DNA from 4 places in the Dorea longicatena genome. Region 4 is predicted to be linked to each of the others. Evidence: predicted binding sites of a transcription regulator. Region 4 holds the regulator's gene; each other region holds the start of a gene.
What was found. The regulator Rex, encoded in region 4, represses fermentation and respiration genes when NADH is low (regulators of the CRP and FNR family bind a similar motif). The targets are predictions, from matches to a motif close to ATTGTTAANTANTTAACAAT.

Region 1 (4,222 bases), 910 kb from region 4:
TCTGCCTCCCTTAAATATACCGTATCCGAAATGATCACAGCGAAGACATCTGCTTGCCTCCTGTTTTGCTTCTTTTTCTGTCATGCAGTTTTCAACTGCTTCGAAATCACAGACTCTTTCACATGCTTCTCTTTCTGTAAGATTCACTCTTCCGCAAGGTGTACGGTCATCCAGATGTGCCTCCGGGATTTCAACATCGCAGGAAATTTCATGATGATATCCAAGATACTCATCAATGTTGGCTGCAACAACCTTTGCGGCCGCGATTGCTTTGATAACCGAAGCCGGTCCGCTTGCACAATCCCCTCCTGCAAATACTCCAGGAAGATTCTCAAATGCTCCCGTACTTTTAGTAATGATCTTACCACGTTCAACCGGGATACCCGCCTGTTCGAAGTGATGTGTCTCAATATTCTGTCCAATTGCTACGATTAATACATCGCATGGTATGTAAATATCTTCTTCACCTGTAGGTTTGATACTTGCTCTTCCATCTCTGATCGAGCTTACCATCTGAGGTGTCACATAGATACCTTTTACATGATGATTCTCGTCTACATCTATAGATGCCGGTGCTTTCAGCGTCTGTAATTCTATGCCTTCCGCAACTGCTCCTTCGATTTCTCCAGGAAGTGCCGTCATGTCTGCTACTCTTCGTCTATAGACAATACTTACCTTCTTTGCACCCAGACGTTTTGCTGTACGGACCGCATCCATTGATACGTTACCTCCACCAATAACAACCACTTCTTTTCCTGTCAGATCTATAATCTGGTTTTTTCCTACATTACGTAAGAACTGCACTGCGGAAATGATTCCGTCTGCATCTTCATTCTCTAATCCTAATTTTTTATCTGTACTTGCTCCGATCGTAATCAGAACAACATCATACTGTTGTCTTAATTCCTGGATCGTAATATCCTGTCCGATCTTCAGACCATTCTTCACCTGTACACCTGTCTTCAGGATTGCTCGGATATCATCGTCCAGTCTTTCTTTTGGAAGTCTGTAGTTCGGGATACCATAACGAAGCATTCCGCCCAATTCCGGCAGCATCTCATATACGGTTGTCTGATGTCCCATTAACTGCAGATAATATGCTGCACTTAATCCTCCAGGTCCGCCGCCAAGGATTGCGATCTTCTTACCTGTACTTGGTGCGCACTGCGGAGGATCTACTTCTCCTGCAAAATCTGCTGCTACACGCTTCAATCCACGGATATTAATAGAATCATCTACCATGTTTCTTCTACATCTTGCTTCACATGGATGTTCACAGATGAATCCACATGTGGTCGGGAATGGATTATCCTTTCTTAACAGTCGGATTGCATCCGCATATCGTCCTTCCCCTACCAGTGCGATATATCCAGGAATATCTACATGTGCCGGGCATAAAGATACACATGGTACAGGCTGATTATATGTACAGGTACATCTTCCGTTCTGAATATGTTCAATATAATCATCACGATAACCGATCAATCCTTTATATACCATGTTCGCTGCTTCATAACCAATCGCGCAGTCTGCAGATTCCATAATAGAAAGTGCTGTCTGTTCCATGATATCTAATGTCTTCATTGTCGCTTTTCCATCCAGTACTTCACGGATGAAATTATTAAGCTGTCCTAATCCTATACGGCAAGGCACACATTTTCCGCATGTCTGTGCATGACATAACTCAAGAAATGCTCTTGCCATATCTACTGGACATAACCCCGGTGGACTCGATTCAATTCTTCTTTCCAGATCTTTATAGAGGCCTTCCATTACGATCTTTGCTCTTTTTGGAGAGGCAATTTCCAGTCTGCTCATTCTTTATCCCTACCTTCCATTTCATTTATCAATTTATAGTCCAAATAAATTGTAATTATCAGTCTTTTGAACAATGTAATATTAACTGCGTTGACGATATTATATCATTTATTTGATAATTTGTAATCATATTTGTTAATAGTAGTAAATTTAACGCTATAGTCAGATTTTTAACAAATCTTGAATATTATTCCGTACAAAAAAAATATATTATATATGCAAACTGTTCCGTTCACTTCGTTCAAAGCCACTGTTTGCATATATAATATATTTTTTTCTGGTTTCAATATCGAATTTTATAAAAAAAAGAGGAACCCCTTTTGGTAGTTCCCCCCTCTTTATAAAATTGACTTCTAACTATACAAGTTCGATCAGAACTTCCATAGCTGCATCACCTTTACGCTGACCGATCTTTACGATTCTTGTGTATCCACCGTTACGATCTGCATACTTAGGAGCAATCTCATCGAATAATTTAGCTACGAGATCAACTTCTTTTGTATTTTTCTTCTTTCCAGCCTGTGCAGTTGGAACTTCCTTTACAGGATAAAGAACCTTCAGCATCTGACGACGAGCATGCAGTCTGCTTGGCATATCCTTTTTGATTGTTTTATCAACTTCGTCATATACAGTAACTTTCTTACCATCTACAACTTCTTTTACTCTCTTGCCATCTTTGTCTTTGCGGGCAACTTTAGCTTTTACAGTAACTTCTTCGAAGTTATCTTTTTCTTTAACAGCTAATGCGATAAGACCTTCAGCGATCTTGCGGATCTCTTTAGCCTTAGCTTCTGTTGTAACGATCTTTCCGTTATTCAGAAGTGCTGTTACCTGGTTTCTTAATAATGCTTTTCTCTGGCTTGATGTTCTGCCAAGTTTTCTATATTTTGCCATTTTAAATATCCTCCATTATAACACTTGGTTATGCTTCTTCGGGCTTACTAGCCAAATGCTCTGCCATGCACTTTCGGGCTTACTGACAGATTATTCTTCACCTTTACTCAGGCTTAAGCCTAACTCATCTAATTTTGCAAGTACTTCTTCCAGAGACTTACGTCCAAGGTTACGTACTTTCATCATGTCTTCCGGTGTTCTGTTTGTCAGTTCTTCAACTGTATTGATGCCAGCTCTCTTCAGACAGTTGTATGAACGAACAGAAAGTTCAAGTTCATCAATGCTCATCTCAAGAACTTTTTCTTTTTCATCGTCTTCTTTCTCGATCATAACTTCTGCAGCCTGAGCCACTTCTGACAGGTCGATAAAGAGTTTCAGATGTTCGCTAAGTACCTTTGCAGCCAAACTTACAGCTTCGTCCGGAAGCAGTGTGCCGTTTGTGTATACATCCAATGTAAGCTTATCAAAGTCTGTAATCTGTCCGACACGGGTATTCTCTACTGTAAGGTTCACTCGTTCCACTGGAGTGTAGATAGAATCAATTGGAATCACTGCGATTGGCAGTTCGTCATTTTTATTCTTATCGGCACTCACGTAGCCTCTTCCATTTGTAATGGTAAGTTCCATATACAATTTGCTGTCTGCACCACCGTTTAATGTAGCGATTACAGTTTCCGGATTCATGATTTCAATATCCTGATCCACCTGAATATCAGCTGCTGTTACAACGCCTTCGCCTTCAAACTCGATATAAGCTGTCTTAGGCTCATCAGATTCAGATGTGTTTTTGATTGCCAGAGATTTCAAGTTCATGATAATCTCAGTGACATCTTCCTTAACACCCGGAATAGAACTGAACTCATGAAGAACACCGTCAATCTTAACCTGGCTGATTGCTGAACCAGGTAAAGATGAAAGCATAATTCTTCTAAGAGAATTACCTAATGTTGTACCATAACCTCTTTCAAGAGGTTCTACAACGAATCTACCATATTTCTTATCATCTGAAATATCAGTTATTTCAATATTGGGTTTATTAAAATCAAACACTAAGTCCACCTCCTGTGGGTTACGGTTTATTATTTAGAATATAACTCGACGATTAACATCTCATCTACAGGAACATCGATTGCTTCACGTTTTGGAAGTTCTTTTACTGTTCCTTTCAGGTTTTCCAGATCAGCTTCTAACCATTCTGGAACAAGACGTCCGCCTGTAACCTCAACGATCTCTTTGTATCTTGGTGAGCTCTTCTTAGCTTCTTTGATTTCTACAACATCTCCAGCCTTTACAAGGTATGAAGGGATGTTGATCTGTTTTCCGTTTACAAGTACGTGCTTGTGGTCAACGATCTGTCTTGCTTCACGTCTTGTTCTAGCAAGTCCAAGACGGAATACAACGTTGTCAAGTCTTGACTCTAAGAGTACCATCAGGTTTTCACCTGTCATACCATTCATCTTAGATGCTTTCTTGAAGTAGTTCAGGAAAGGTTTCTCTAATACACCATAGA
Region 2 (4,222 bases), 290 kb from region 4:
GTTGTCTGAAATATGCGGTGATTCAACCGCCCGAAATAAATAGAATTATTTAAGAAATATTATGGTATTTAGATTATAAAAAAGCCCTGCAAAAAATGCAAGGCTTTTTATAAAAATCATAAAACAAATTTTATGCTCTTGAAAGATATGCTCCTGTACGGGTATCAATCTTGATTGTCTCGCCCTGATCAACGAACAGTGGAACGTTAACCTTAGCGCCAGTCTCAACGATAGCCGGTTTTGTAGCACCTGTAGCTGTGTTACCTTTTACACCTGGCTCTGTCTCTGTTACAACTAATTCTACGCTGAGCGGTGGATCGATCGCGAACGCATTTCCCTGATAGAAGCTGATTGTTACTTCTTCATTCTCTTTTACAAATTTCATAGAATCTGCTGCATCCTCTGCGCTGATCATGATCTGTTCAAATGTCTCATTGTCCATGTAGTTGTAGAACTCACCATCGTTATACAGATACTGCATTTTCTTTCTCTCGATATGAGCCTGTTCAAATGTCTCTGTTGGACGGAATGTTGTCTCTACCACACCACCGTCAATAATATTTTTCATTTTAACACGCACGAATGCTGCACCTTTACCAGGTTTTACATGCATGAAATCGATAACCTGACATACTTTTCCGTCAACTTCGATTGTTACACCATTACGGATGTCTCCTGCTGAAACTTTAGCCATTACCTTATCCTCCTTAAATCGCGTATACACGCTTACGTAATTTCATCTCATATTATTCTATAATACATGATATTATTTTTCAACCTTTTTTTCGCACTGTAAACTTTTCTTATAAAAATGCAGCACGATTTTTTCCAGATAGCGTTTTAAAACAATCTGGATTTCCTCCTTCGGATGTATCGGTTTTACCAGAATATTCGGGATCCCGGCACGTTTTGCTCCCCACACATCGGTAAAAAGCTGGTCTCCGATAAATACCGTACTGTCTCTGTCCGTGCCCATGATCTCCATCGCCTTTAAATAATTTCTGATGGATGGTTTATGCGCATTATAGACATAATCCACCTGGATATCTTTGTTGAACATCTCCACTCTCGGTTTCTGATTATTGGAGATCAGACAACACCGAAAGCCAATCGACTTCAGTCTTTTGAACAAAGCTCTGGCCCTTTCATCTGCCGGTGCCCCGTGCGGAACTAATGTATTATCAATATCAAAGATCAGTCCACGTACACCTTCTTTATATAATCCTTCAAAATCAATCACATATGTAGATGCCACATAGCGATCCGGGAAAAATTTATCAAACATACTATTCTTCTGACTCCTGCAGACGCTGAACCAGTTCCTCACAAATCTGAAGGACTGTCTTATCATCTGTATTGATTACGATATCTGCTGCCGCTTCATATTTCTCACGACGCTGTTCCATAAGTTCTGAAATGCCTTTGACATTCTTTCTTCCATTTAATACCGGTCTGTCATTACTGTCTTTGACACGTTCGTAAATGGTCTCCGGTGTAGCGGTAAGAAGAACCACTCTTCCGTTCTTCTTCATCTCTGCCACATTTCTCTCTCTTAAGGCTGCGCCACCACCACATGAGATAACTGCATTCTTATGTGACTGCATCTCAATCAGAAGATTTGTCTCCAGATCACGGAAGTACTCTTCGCCATATGTAGCAAAGATATCCGAAATACTCATCTCTTCACGTTCTGCAATCACCTGATCCATCTCTACAATATCCATATCGAACATCGTGCTTAAGTAATCAGAGATAGTTGTCTTACCTGCTCCCATAAATCCGATCAGTACAATATTATAATCAAAGAGTTTTCTTGCCTGGATTCTCTTACTGTTGCGTAAAATGCAGCCAAATACATCAAAGATTTCTTCTTTATATCTGTTATCTGACAGCTTTTCCTCCAGACGTTTCTTCTGCTTTTCTTCCTGCTGTGGCTGTAAGATTGGCATACCATATTCTTCTTTATATGCCATGATCTTTTCAATAATAGAATTACGTTCTACCAATGCGTCAATAATCTTATCATCGCATAAAGCTAATTGCTCTCTGTACATCTCCAAATCATTCATGTCCTGTACTCTCCTATGAAAAAATAAAACTTTCGTCTAATATACTCACGTATTATAGCAATAAATTTTCTTTCACGCAAGTTTATCCTACATATTCCTGCATATTCATTCAATACTTTTGTATATTTTTTACTTTTATGGTTAGAATCCATAGACAAAATCTATCAACTTTTGCAGAAACATGAATTTGTCTTTTATTTAACAAAATCATATAATCGAGGTATAGAGAGAAGTAACTCAAATACAATCAGATTTTAATGGAGGATAATAAACTATGAAAAACAATTTTCCACACGTATTCAGCCCTCTGACAGTCAGAGGTATGACACTTAAAAACCGTGTTGTAATGATGCCTATGGGAAGTGACTTCGCCGGACATGATGGGGAACTGAGCGATGAACATATCAAATATTATGAGCTGCGTGCACGTGGCGGCACAGGGCTTATCATGGTTGAGAACGTCTGTGTAAAATATCCGGAAGGATCGAACGGAACTACACAGCTTCGTCTTGACAAGGACTGCTACATTCCACGCCTTTTTACATTAACGGAAGCCTGTCACAGACAGGGGGCTTTGATGGGAATTCAGATTAACCATGCCGGTGCTTCTGCAATGAGTTCAAGAATCGGCATGCAGCCGGTATCCGCTTCTCGTTTTCCATCCAAAGCCGGTGGAGAGATTCCTCGCGGACTTTCTAAAGAAGAGATTGAAAGTATTGCAAAAGATTATGGAACAGCTGCAAAGAGAGCTGTCAATGCCGGATTCGATGTTGTAGAGATCCACGCCGGACACTCTTACCTGATCAGCCAGTTCTTATCTCCTACCACCAATGACCGTACAGATGAATTTGGAGGCTCTGCCAAAAACCGTGCCCGTTTCTGCCGTATGATAATTGACGAAGTTCGTAAAGCTGTCGGACCTAGAGTTCCTATTTCTTTACGTCTTAGTGTAGATGAGCTTGTCGAAGGCGGTAATACGGTAGAAGATTGTCTGGAATATCTCGAATATCTGAATGATGAAGTTGATATCTACGATACTTCAGCAGGACTGAATGCTTCTATCCAGTATCAGATCGATGCCAACTATCTGGAAGACGGATGGCGTTCATACATGGCAAAGGCCGTTCGCGATAAATTTGGAAAGCCAACGATCGCTATCGGAAATATCCGAGATCCTAAGATTGCCGATGATATCCTTGCAAGAGGCGACGCTGACCTGATCGGTATAGGACGTGGCCTGATTGCTGACCCGGACTGGTGTAATAAAGCACAGTATGGCGATGTATGTGATATCCGCAAATGTATCTCTTGTAATGTAGGATGTGTTGGTAACCGTATCGGCGGTAACAAACCACTTCGTTGTACAATCAACCCGGATCTGATCAACGGAGAAGCTTATAAGAAACAGAAAGTAAACAAACCATGCAACGTTGTAGTTGTCGGTGCCGGAACTGCAGGACTTGAGGCCGCATGCACTGCTGCAGAAGTCGGATGCAACGTTACATTATTAGAGAAAGGAAAAGAAGTTGGTGGTCTGTCTGTTGAGATTTCAAAGATTCCTGCAAAGAAGAGACTTGCTGATTTCCCAACCTACCTGAAACACCGTGCATCAAAACTTTCTAATCTGACAATCAAAACGGGAGTCGATGCAACTGTTGCTGAGATCAAAAAATACAAACCTGACCTTGTTGTAAACTCAACCGGTTCTGTACCGCTTCTTCCACCGATTGAAGGACTGCATGACAACCTTGGAAAGAAAGATGCCAGCGTTTATTCTATCAAGGATATGATTGCCAACTTAAAGAACTATCCGGAAGACATGACAGGCAAGAAAGTCGTAGTTGTCGGTGGTGGTGCTGTAGGACTTGACGTTGTTGAATTTTTTGCTCCACGCGGTGCTGAAACAACCATCATCGAAATGATGCCAATCATTGGAAACGGCCTGGATGCCTCTTCTACATCAAGCATGAAAGAATGCATGGAAAAACATCATGTCAGACAGATGACCAACACATCTCTTCAGAAGGTAAATGCTCATTCCTTCCTCGTAAAATACGACGGAAAAGAAGAAGAACTTCCGTTTGACTATGGTTTCGTATGCCTCGGAATGAGAGCAAACGCTCCAATCTGGAATGACATTCAGGAAGCGTTCG
Region 3 (4,222 bases), 1.1 Mb from region 4:
CTGAGAAGAGCATCCCGGAACGAATTCGTTTGTCAGGAAAGCGTCTGTTAATTCTTCTCTTAATTTGTTACCGATTGTGAAAGCTCCCATACATGCGATGTTGGCATCGTTGCTGAGACGGGCTCTTTTCGCTGAGTAGATGTCTGAAAGTAATGCTGCATAAGCGCCTTTTACTTTATTAGCTGCGATAGAAACTCCAAGACCTGTTCCACAGATCAGGATTCCGCGGTCATACTCGCCGGAAGCAACAGCTTCTGCAACTGCAACTGCTGTGTTAGCATAGATCGGATCTTCGCTTCCGAAGTCTTTGATCTCTCCATAACCCTTATCTTCCATAAATTTGATCAGTTCCTCTTTTGCCTGCTGTGCGTTTGGATCACATCCGATTGCGATTTTCATAGTGAATATCCTCCTTAGATATAAAAATTAAAATGTTTTAATGAATTACTGTTTGCTGAAATGTTTTCCTGCTTAATATATGTCTTCTATATTAAGCAGCTTTATTTTGCATCGTGCGCTTTGATCGCATCGCGGATCAAAGTGTCGAATTTGTCTGCCTGCCATGCAGCACGTCCTGTAAACAGACCATCGATGGATGGCTGAACGATCAGATCACATGCGTTTCCTGGATTTACGCTTCCGCCGTAAAGTGTCGGAATTTCATCGGCTGCATCACCGAAGATCTCGTGTAATGTCTGTTTGATGACTTTGTGCATCTCTTCTGCGTAATCGGCAGAAGCAGGAGTTCCGTTGACTCCGATAGACCACACAGGTTCGTATGCTACCCAGATGTTCTTTGCGTCTTCGACAGATACACCATGGAATCCTACTTTTAACTGTGTACGGAGTACTTCAGCACTGATGCCGAATTCTTTCTCTTCAGCAGTCTCGCCGATACATAAAAGAGTTTTGAATCCATGTTCCAGTGCGCAGAGAACTTTCTTGTTCTCTTCGATATCCGTTTCGCCAAATACATGACGACGCTCAGAGTGTCCGATCATGACAAGTCCGATGCCAGCCTCCTGTAACATCAGAGGAGAAATCTCTCCTGTAAACTGTCCCTGTTCCTCCCAGCACATATTTTGTGCGCCTAAGCGGATGTTCTTCTGGTCAATAGCTTTTGAAGCACTGTCCAGAGTTGTATAAGAAGGAATAATGAAAAGTTCAATCTCATCCCTGCTTATATCTTTTGTAAGAGATTCCAGCTCCTGAAGATAGGAAACGGTATCTTTTATGTTCTTGTACATTTTCAAGTTACTTCCAAAGAAAAGTTTTTTACTCATGATACCCTCCAGTTTCGATATTTTGCTTTTTTTTGGTTGTTTTGATTATATCTCTAAAATAGAAGAAAAGCAATAATAAAAACGAAAATAAACGAAACAAAATGAAAATAAAGCCAAAAAAGTGACAAAACCTTAACAAACTATTGAAAAATGCACAAAAAATGAAAAACGAATCTATGCAATTGTGATAAAGTTACGAAAAAGTGATAAAAACTATTGCAAAAAACAAAAAAGAAATGTAAGATATAGACATCGAAACGAAAACAAAACCGAAAGCGAAACGAAAAAGAAAGGAAAGTAAAGAATTATGAGTACACAGTATAAACCAATTACAGCAATCACAATGGGAGATCCTGCAGGTATCGGACCTGAGATCGTAGTAGGAACAATGTTAAGTGAAGAAATCCACGACTGCTGCCGTCCATTCGTAATCGGAAGCATCGCAATCATGGAAAGAGCTGCAAAGGTTCTCGGAAAAGAATTGAAATACAACAAGATCGAAGATCCATCAGAAGCAAAATATGAATTCGGAACAGTAGACATCATTGAGACTGGTGATTACGATACAGACTCTATCGAATGGGGAAAAGTTCAGGCACTTGCAGGACGTATGGCAGTTGACTGGATCATGAAATCCATCGAACTTGGACAGGCAGGAAAGATCGATGCAGTTTCTACAGCACCAATTCACAAAGGAGCAATCAAGCTGATCGGAGTAAAAGAACCTGGACATACAGAGATCTATCAGAATGCAACACATTCTCCATATGCACTGACCATGTTCTCATGTCACAAATTAAGAGTATTCTTCGTAAGCAGACATATGTCACTGGTAGATGCATGTCACTACGCTACAAAAGATGTCATCCTGGAAGATGTCATCAACATCGATAAAGAGTTAAGAAAAGTCGGAATCGAGAATCCACTGATCGCAGTTGCAGGATTAAACCCACACAACGGAGATAACGGATTATTCGGACGTGAAGAGATCGATGAGATCGAGCCTGCGGTAAAAGCAGCTCAGGAAAAAGGAATCAATGCAATCGGACCTTGCCCGGCTGACTCCGTATTCCACATTGGAAAATCAGGTAAATTTGATGCAATCCTTTCTTTATATCATGATCAGGGACACATCGCTTGTAAGACATTAGACTTTGAAAAATCTGTAACACTTACATTCGGACTCCCATTCATCAGAAGTTCTGTAGACCATGGAACAGCATTTGATATTGCAGGTAAAGGAATTGCAGGATGCATCAGTATGATCGAGTCTACAAAAGTAGTTGCAGAATACGCAGCAAAACAGCACGAGAAAAAAGAAGCTTAATCAAAAGTGATAACAAGGTAATAACAGAGGTTCATAAAAGGGGTGTCGGATCCCTTTTATGAATGGCTTATATGTGAACGGATAGAAAGAGAGGAAAGTGCCATGCCTTTGATAGGAGCAGTTGCAGATGACCTGACAGGAGCAACAACGACAGGCGTATTATTAGCGAGATCGAAAGCAAGAACAGCAGTATTTTTTAATGAGGAAGCAGCACAGGAAGCAAGAGAGACAGCATCTCTGGATGCAATCCTGATCAGCAGTAACTCAAGACCACTTCCAAAAGAGGAAGCATATGACAAAGTAAAATCAGCTACCAATGCATTAAAAGCAATGGGCGTAAAATACTTTTCAAAACGTATCGATACAACTTTACGTGGCGGCGTAGGAGTAGAGATCGACGCAATGTTAGATCAGTTAAATGAAGATGCGATAGCAGTTGTCGTACCGGCAATGCCACAGTCCAGAAGAATCCTTGTTGGCGGATATTCAGTGATCGACGGAGTTGCACTGATTAACACACCGGTTGCGCAGGATGTACGTACACCGGTAAAAGAGAATTACATACCAAGACTTCTTGCAGGCCAGACCAGAAGAAAGGTCGGGCTGGTTACATTAGATCAGGTTCTGAAAGGAAAAGACGGAATCAAAGAAGCTCTTACCGGAGTAAGAAATGATGGCGCAGGTGTCATTATTGTGGATGCGATCACATTGGAAGATGTAGACCAGATCGCACAGGCTTGTATCGATCTTGACTGGGACGTAGTCGCAGTGGATCCGGGACCGTTTACTTCAAAACTTGCATACAGAAGAGGACTCATTCAGGAAGAACAGCCGAATGTACCACCGGCAGCAAGTGAAGCAGGAAAGACTGTTCTGATCGCAGCCGGAAGTGCAACACCGGTTACGAAGAAGCAGATGCAGGTATTATGTGAAGATTCCAGACATGTCAGAATCAGTGTAGAACCAATCCCACTGATCAATGGTGGAGATGAAGCGTTAGATGAAGCGTTCAAAGCTGTGAACAAAGCAGTTGAACTGATCGAAAGTGACAAGCAGCCAAGAGCGATCCTATTCGAAACAGCACTTCACGGAGAAATTTTAAATCTGGACGAAGAAGATAAAAAACGTGGCTATGCAGGCGGAATGAGTGCGAACCGTATCAATGCCGGACTTGGAACTATTATCTCACAGGTACTGGAACAGGTAGGAAGAGAGAAAATCGCCGGTCTGTATACTACAGGTGGTGACACGATGGTAAATGTATGCTATCAGCTTGGAGTTGAGTGCATCGAAGTGATGGACTACGTAATTCCACAGACAGACGTCGGAAGATTAGTCGGAAAATATGACGGACTTCCGGTCGTAGGAAAGGGCGGACTTACAGGTAATGACAATACAGCCTGCGATATCGTAGAGCGTCTGTTTAAGGAAGCAGCAAGATAGCATCAGGGGGAACCATCCTGATCATAAACGAAAAACGCATCATAAAGAGAAAAGGAGAGAGAAAATGAGCGAAGAAAAAACACAGGTTCAGAATGCAAGAAAAGATTTAGACATTCTGAATAAAATGAAAAACCTCCCGGGAGGTCTGGTAATCATTCCATTGGTAATC
Region 4 (4,222 bases):
GAAAGATTTGGCATTGATCACGACACTGGAAAATCCAACCGTATTGAACAGCGAAGGATTTATTAAGGCAATTGCTGAAAAATTAAAATAGATAATATATATCTACAGGACCTGCCACCGGCAGTTCCTTACGAATGCATGGCAATATAAAAGCCCGCCCCAGAAGCTTTCTGGAGCGGGCTAAAAAGTTGCAAATCAGGCGTTTAAGCGTCTTCTGCTAATTCCTCCCATTTCATGTATAATTCTTCTAATTCTTCCGCTATTGCGGCTTTTTCTTTTGCAAGTTCCTGGCATTTTACAGAGTTGGTGAAGATATCTTCCTGAATCATCAGGGCATCGATCTCACTATCACGGTCTTCCAGTTCGCCGATACGTTCTTCAGTCTTTTTAAGCTCATTCTGACGTTTGCGAAGTCTTGCCTGGGCTTCCTTTTGCTCCTGCCAGCTGAGTTTTGACTCGGATACATTCTTGTCTGTACTGTTATCTGAAACGGATGAAGGTGTAGAGGCTTCTCCGGCATATGCAGTAGTGAGTTCTTCTTTTTTCTCCAGATAATAGTCATAATTTCCGATATAATTTACAAATGTATGATTGACAAGATCCAGAATCCGTGATGCAGTTTGATTAATGAAATAACGGTCATGAGAGACATAAAGTACAGTACCGGTATAATCATTCAAAGCATTCTCAAGGATTTCTTTGGATGCGATGTCCAAATGGTTGGTCGGCTCGTCGAGGATCAGGAAATTTGCTTCAGAGAGCATCAGTTTCGCAAGAGATACACGTCCGCGTTCCCCACCGCTCAAAGAACTGATCTGTTTGAAGACATCATCACCGGTAAAAAGAAATGCTGCAAGCACATTCCGGATTTCCGTATTCGTAAGAGTCGGATAATCATCGGAAATCTCGTCAAAAATTGTTTTTTCCATATGAAGGACATGATGTTCCTGATCGTAGTAGCCAATCTTAACATTGGAGCCAAGTGTATAAGTACCGGAATCAGCAGATACCACTCGGTTTAAGATCTTAAGAAGCGTAGTCTTTCCTGTTCCGTTATCACCGATTACTGCGACATGTTCACCACGTTTGATCTCGAGATTAACGTCTGTAAAAAGTTCCTGTCCGGGGAAAGATTTGCTTAAATGTTCAATAGTCAGAACATCATTGCCACTTACACAGGATGGTTCCAGTTTCAGATGTATATCTGTATTAACTTCTATCGGTTTTTCGATGGTCTGCATTTTTTCCAACATCTTTTCGCGGCTTTCGGCACGTTTGATGGATTTTTCGCGGTTGAAAGAACGAAGCTTTTCGATAACCGCTTCCTGATGCTTGATTTCCTGCTGCTGGTTAAGATATTCCTTCAGGCGTATGTCGCGAAGCTGCTGCTTCTTTGCTGCATAGTCGCTGTAATTTCCCATATAAGTACGAAGTTCTCCAAGCTCGATTTCAAGAACTTTAGTGACAACTTTGTTCAAAAAATAACGGTCATGAGACACGATCAGCACAGCTCCCTGATAGTTTAGAAGATAGGTTTCAAGCCATGCAATTGAATTCAGATCCAGATGGTTGGTTGGCTCATCAAGAAGCAAAATGTCTGGTTTCGTTAACAGAAGCTTGCCGAGAGATACACGGGTTTTCTGTCCTCCGGAGAGAGTGTCGACGGGTTTGGTGAAATCATTTTCCGTAAATCCAAGTCCCTTTAACACACCGGTGATCTCACTTTCACAAGAATAGCCATTCTCACGTTCGAAAGCGGCCGTAAGGCGGTTGTAAGTTTCCAGACGGTCGTTCAAGGCGTCGCCGGAGAGATGCTTAAGTTCCATCTCGATCTCGCGGATACGGCGCTCCATAGCGATTATATCGGCCTTTGCGGTGCGGACTTCTTCGTAGATCGTATTACCGCTTTGCATCTCTTGATGCTGGGCAAGATAGCCAAGTGTCTTACCTTTTGTCAGGATGACGTTGCCGTCATCCGGGGCTGATTCGCCTACAATCATTTTGAGCAGAGTGGACTTACCGGCACCGTTCGGTCCGACAAGAGCTGCTTTTTCGTGATCTTCTATATGGAAGGATCCATCTCTGACGATGAGGTGTTCACCGAAAGATTTCTGGATCCCGTGACATGCTAATATCATATATTTCCTCCTGAGTTATGGATAATTGATACGTTGGTATTCTCAAAATGCATTTACACATGCTACTTTATTATAACGGAAATTGCATAAAATTCAACAATAGTTTGACAATAATCTTTCAATTTTATATAATTATTTTAGACTATGATTGGAAGGGTGAAAACATTGGAAGAAAGAGAGATTTCTCGTGCGGTCATAAGAAGATTGCCGAGGTATTACAGATATTTGGGCGAACTGTTGGAAAATGGTGTAGAGCGGATTTCTTCGAACGATCTGAGTAAGCGGATGAAAGTAACAGCATCCCAGATCCGTCAGGATCTTAATAATTTCGGAGGATTCGGACAACAGGGATACGGTTATAATGTTAAGTATTTATACACAGAGATTGGAAAGATATTAGGATTGGAAGAAGACCACAATATTATTATCATTGGTGCAGGTAATCTTGGGCAGGCACTGGCTAATTATGCAGCCTTCGAGAACCGTGGATTCATTCTGAAAGGAATCTTTGATGTGAATCCAAGACTTCAGGGAGTATCCATCCGTGGAGTTCCGATCCGTATGATGGATGATCTGAAAACGTTCGTTCAGAATAATGAGATTGATATTGCAGTTCTGACGATTCCGAAAGAGAAAGCAATTGAAGTTGCGAATATGCTGGTTGAGAACGGAGTACGTGCGATCTGGAACTTTGCACATACAGATTTGAACCTTCCGGATAATGTTGTTGTTGAGAATGTGCATCTGTCAGAAAGTCTGATGCAGTTGTCATACAATATCAGTCGTTACAAAGAGGACCATAAATAAACTATAATACAAGAAAGCGTGTAGGAGTAGTCTGGAATACGGACATATTTTTACACGTTCTTTTGTTGCAGAGATATATCTGATGGGAGATGAATGAATATATGAAACTTCTGGTTAATGCTGCGCAGATGAAGGCTGCCGATCAGTACACGATTCAGGAACTGGGCATCGCATCACTAGAATTAATGGAGTGTGCGGCAAATGCCTGTGTACAGACGATGCAAAGTGAGAATCTGGATCTTTCTTCTGTCTGTGTGGTATGTGGATCAGGAAATAATGGCGGAGATGGATTTGCCATCGCCAGGATCTTGAAGAATATGGGGTGTCCTGTGGATACTTATCTGGTCGGCAATCCAGAGCATTGTACACCGGAGACACGGGAACAGATAAGACGTCTTAAAGAATGTGGTGGTAAGATCACAGAAGATATCCCGCAGGATAACAGCTACAGCATAGTGATAGATGCCGTGTTCGGAGTCGGACTGAGCCGTAAGATTGAAGGTACATATCGTCAGGTGATTGAACGTATGAATCAGATGCAGGGTACAAAATTTGCAGTAGATATCCCATCAGGACTTTCAGCCTCTACGGGATGTGTGCTTGGTTGTGCATTCCACGCAGATGATACAGTGACATTCGAGGTGAAAAAGATCGGCCTTGAACTGGCGCAGGGCAGAGCATATGCAGGAAGAGTAACAGTAGCAGAGATTGGCATTTCGCATGAGCCGTTATTACAGGATGCAGATGTGATCCATTCTTTTGAAAGAGAAGAATATCGTAGAATGCTTCCGGAAAGACCGGAAGATTCTAATAAGGGAAGTTATGGAAGGCTTCTTGTGATCGCTGGAAGTAAGGGTATGGCAGGTGCGGCATATCTGAATGCCCATGCGGCTTATATGACAGGAGCCGGGCTTGTCAGAATCTATACACCAAAGGACAACCGCGAGATATTGCAGACACTTCTGCCGGAAGCGATCATAACGGCTTATGATGAATTTAATAAAGAAGAAGTACTAAAGCTTCTTAAGTGGGCAGACGGTGTGTGTATTGGTTCCGGCATTGGAAGAAGTACAACATCGGAGAAGTTATTGCGGACGGTTATAGAGTACGTGGATGTTCCATGCCTGATCGATGCAGATGGGTTAAATCTTCTGTCAGATAACAAAGATCTTCTTGATCGGCTGGCAGACCGGAAGTTCATATTTACGCCGCATATGAAAGAGATGTCTAGACTTACAGGCATCCCTGTGGAAGATCTTAGAGAAGACCGGATACAG

Region 1: NQ508_RS02490 (NAD(P)-binding protein) is a predicted target of Rex. The motif match lies at 1,977-1,996, and genes of this name have one in related genera.
Region 2: NQ508_RS05300 (oxidoreductase) is a predicted target of Rex. The motif match lies at 2,256-2,275, and genes of this name have one in related genera.
Region 3: pdxA (4-hydroxythreonine-4-phosphate dehydrogenase PdxA) is a predicted target of Rex. The motif match lies at 1,404-1,423, and genes of this name have one in related genera.

The regions. Positions count from the first base shown of each region.
Region 1 covers NZ_CP102280.1:503,709-507,930, reverse strand. The annotation lists gene NQ508_RS02490 (NAD(P)-binding protein) at 1-1,818, opposite strand, end outside; gene NQ508_RS02485 (bL17 family ribosomal protein) at 2,176-2,712, opposite strand; gene NQ508_RS02480 (DNA-directed RNA polymerase subunit alpha) at 2,803-3,762, opposite strand; gene rpsD (30S ribosomal protein S4) at 3,792-4,222, opposite strand, start outside.
Region 2 covers NZ_CP102280.1:1,127,129-1,131,350, reverse strand. The annotation lists gene efp (elongation factor P) at 131-694, opposite strand; gene NQ508_RS05310 (YqeG family HAD IIIA-type phosphatase) at 767-1,285, opposite strand; gene NQ508_RS05305 (shikimate kinase) at 1,287-2,069, opposite strand; gene NQ508_RS05300 (oxidoreductase) at 2,344-4,222, shown strand, end outside.
Region 3 covers NZ_CP102280.1:2,534,256-2,538,477, reverse strand. The annotation lists gene NQ508_RS12200 (RpiB/LacA/LacB family sugar-phosphate isomerase) at 1-399, opposite strand, end outside; gene tpiA (triose-phosphate isomerase) at 501-1,283, opposite strand; gene pdxA (4-hydroxythreonine-4-phosphate dehydrogenase PdxA) at 1,591-2,610, shown strand; gene NQ508_RS12185 (four-carbon acid sugar kinase family protein) at 2,713-4,053, shown strand; gene NQ508_RS12180 (2-keto-3-deoxygluconate permease) at 4,118-4,222, shown strand, end outside.
Region 4 covers NZ_CP102280.1:1,413,122-1,417,343, forward strand. The annotation lists gene NQ508_RS06625 (NADP-dependent isocitrate dehydrogenase) at 1-91, shown strand, start outside; gene abc-f (ribosomal protection-like ABC-F family protein) at 204-2,138, opposite strand; gene NQ508_RS06635 (redox-sensing transcriptional repressor Rex) at 2,304-2,945, shown strand; gene NQ508_RS06640 (bifunctional ADP-dependent NAD(P)H-hydrate dehydratase/NAD(P)H-hydrate epimerase) at 3,047-4,222, shown strand, end outside.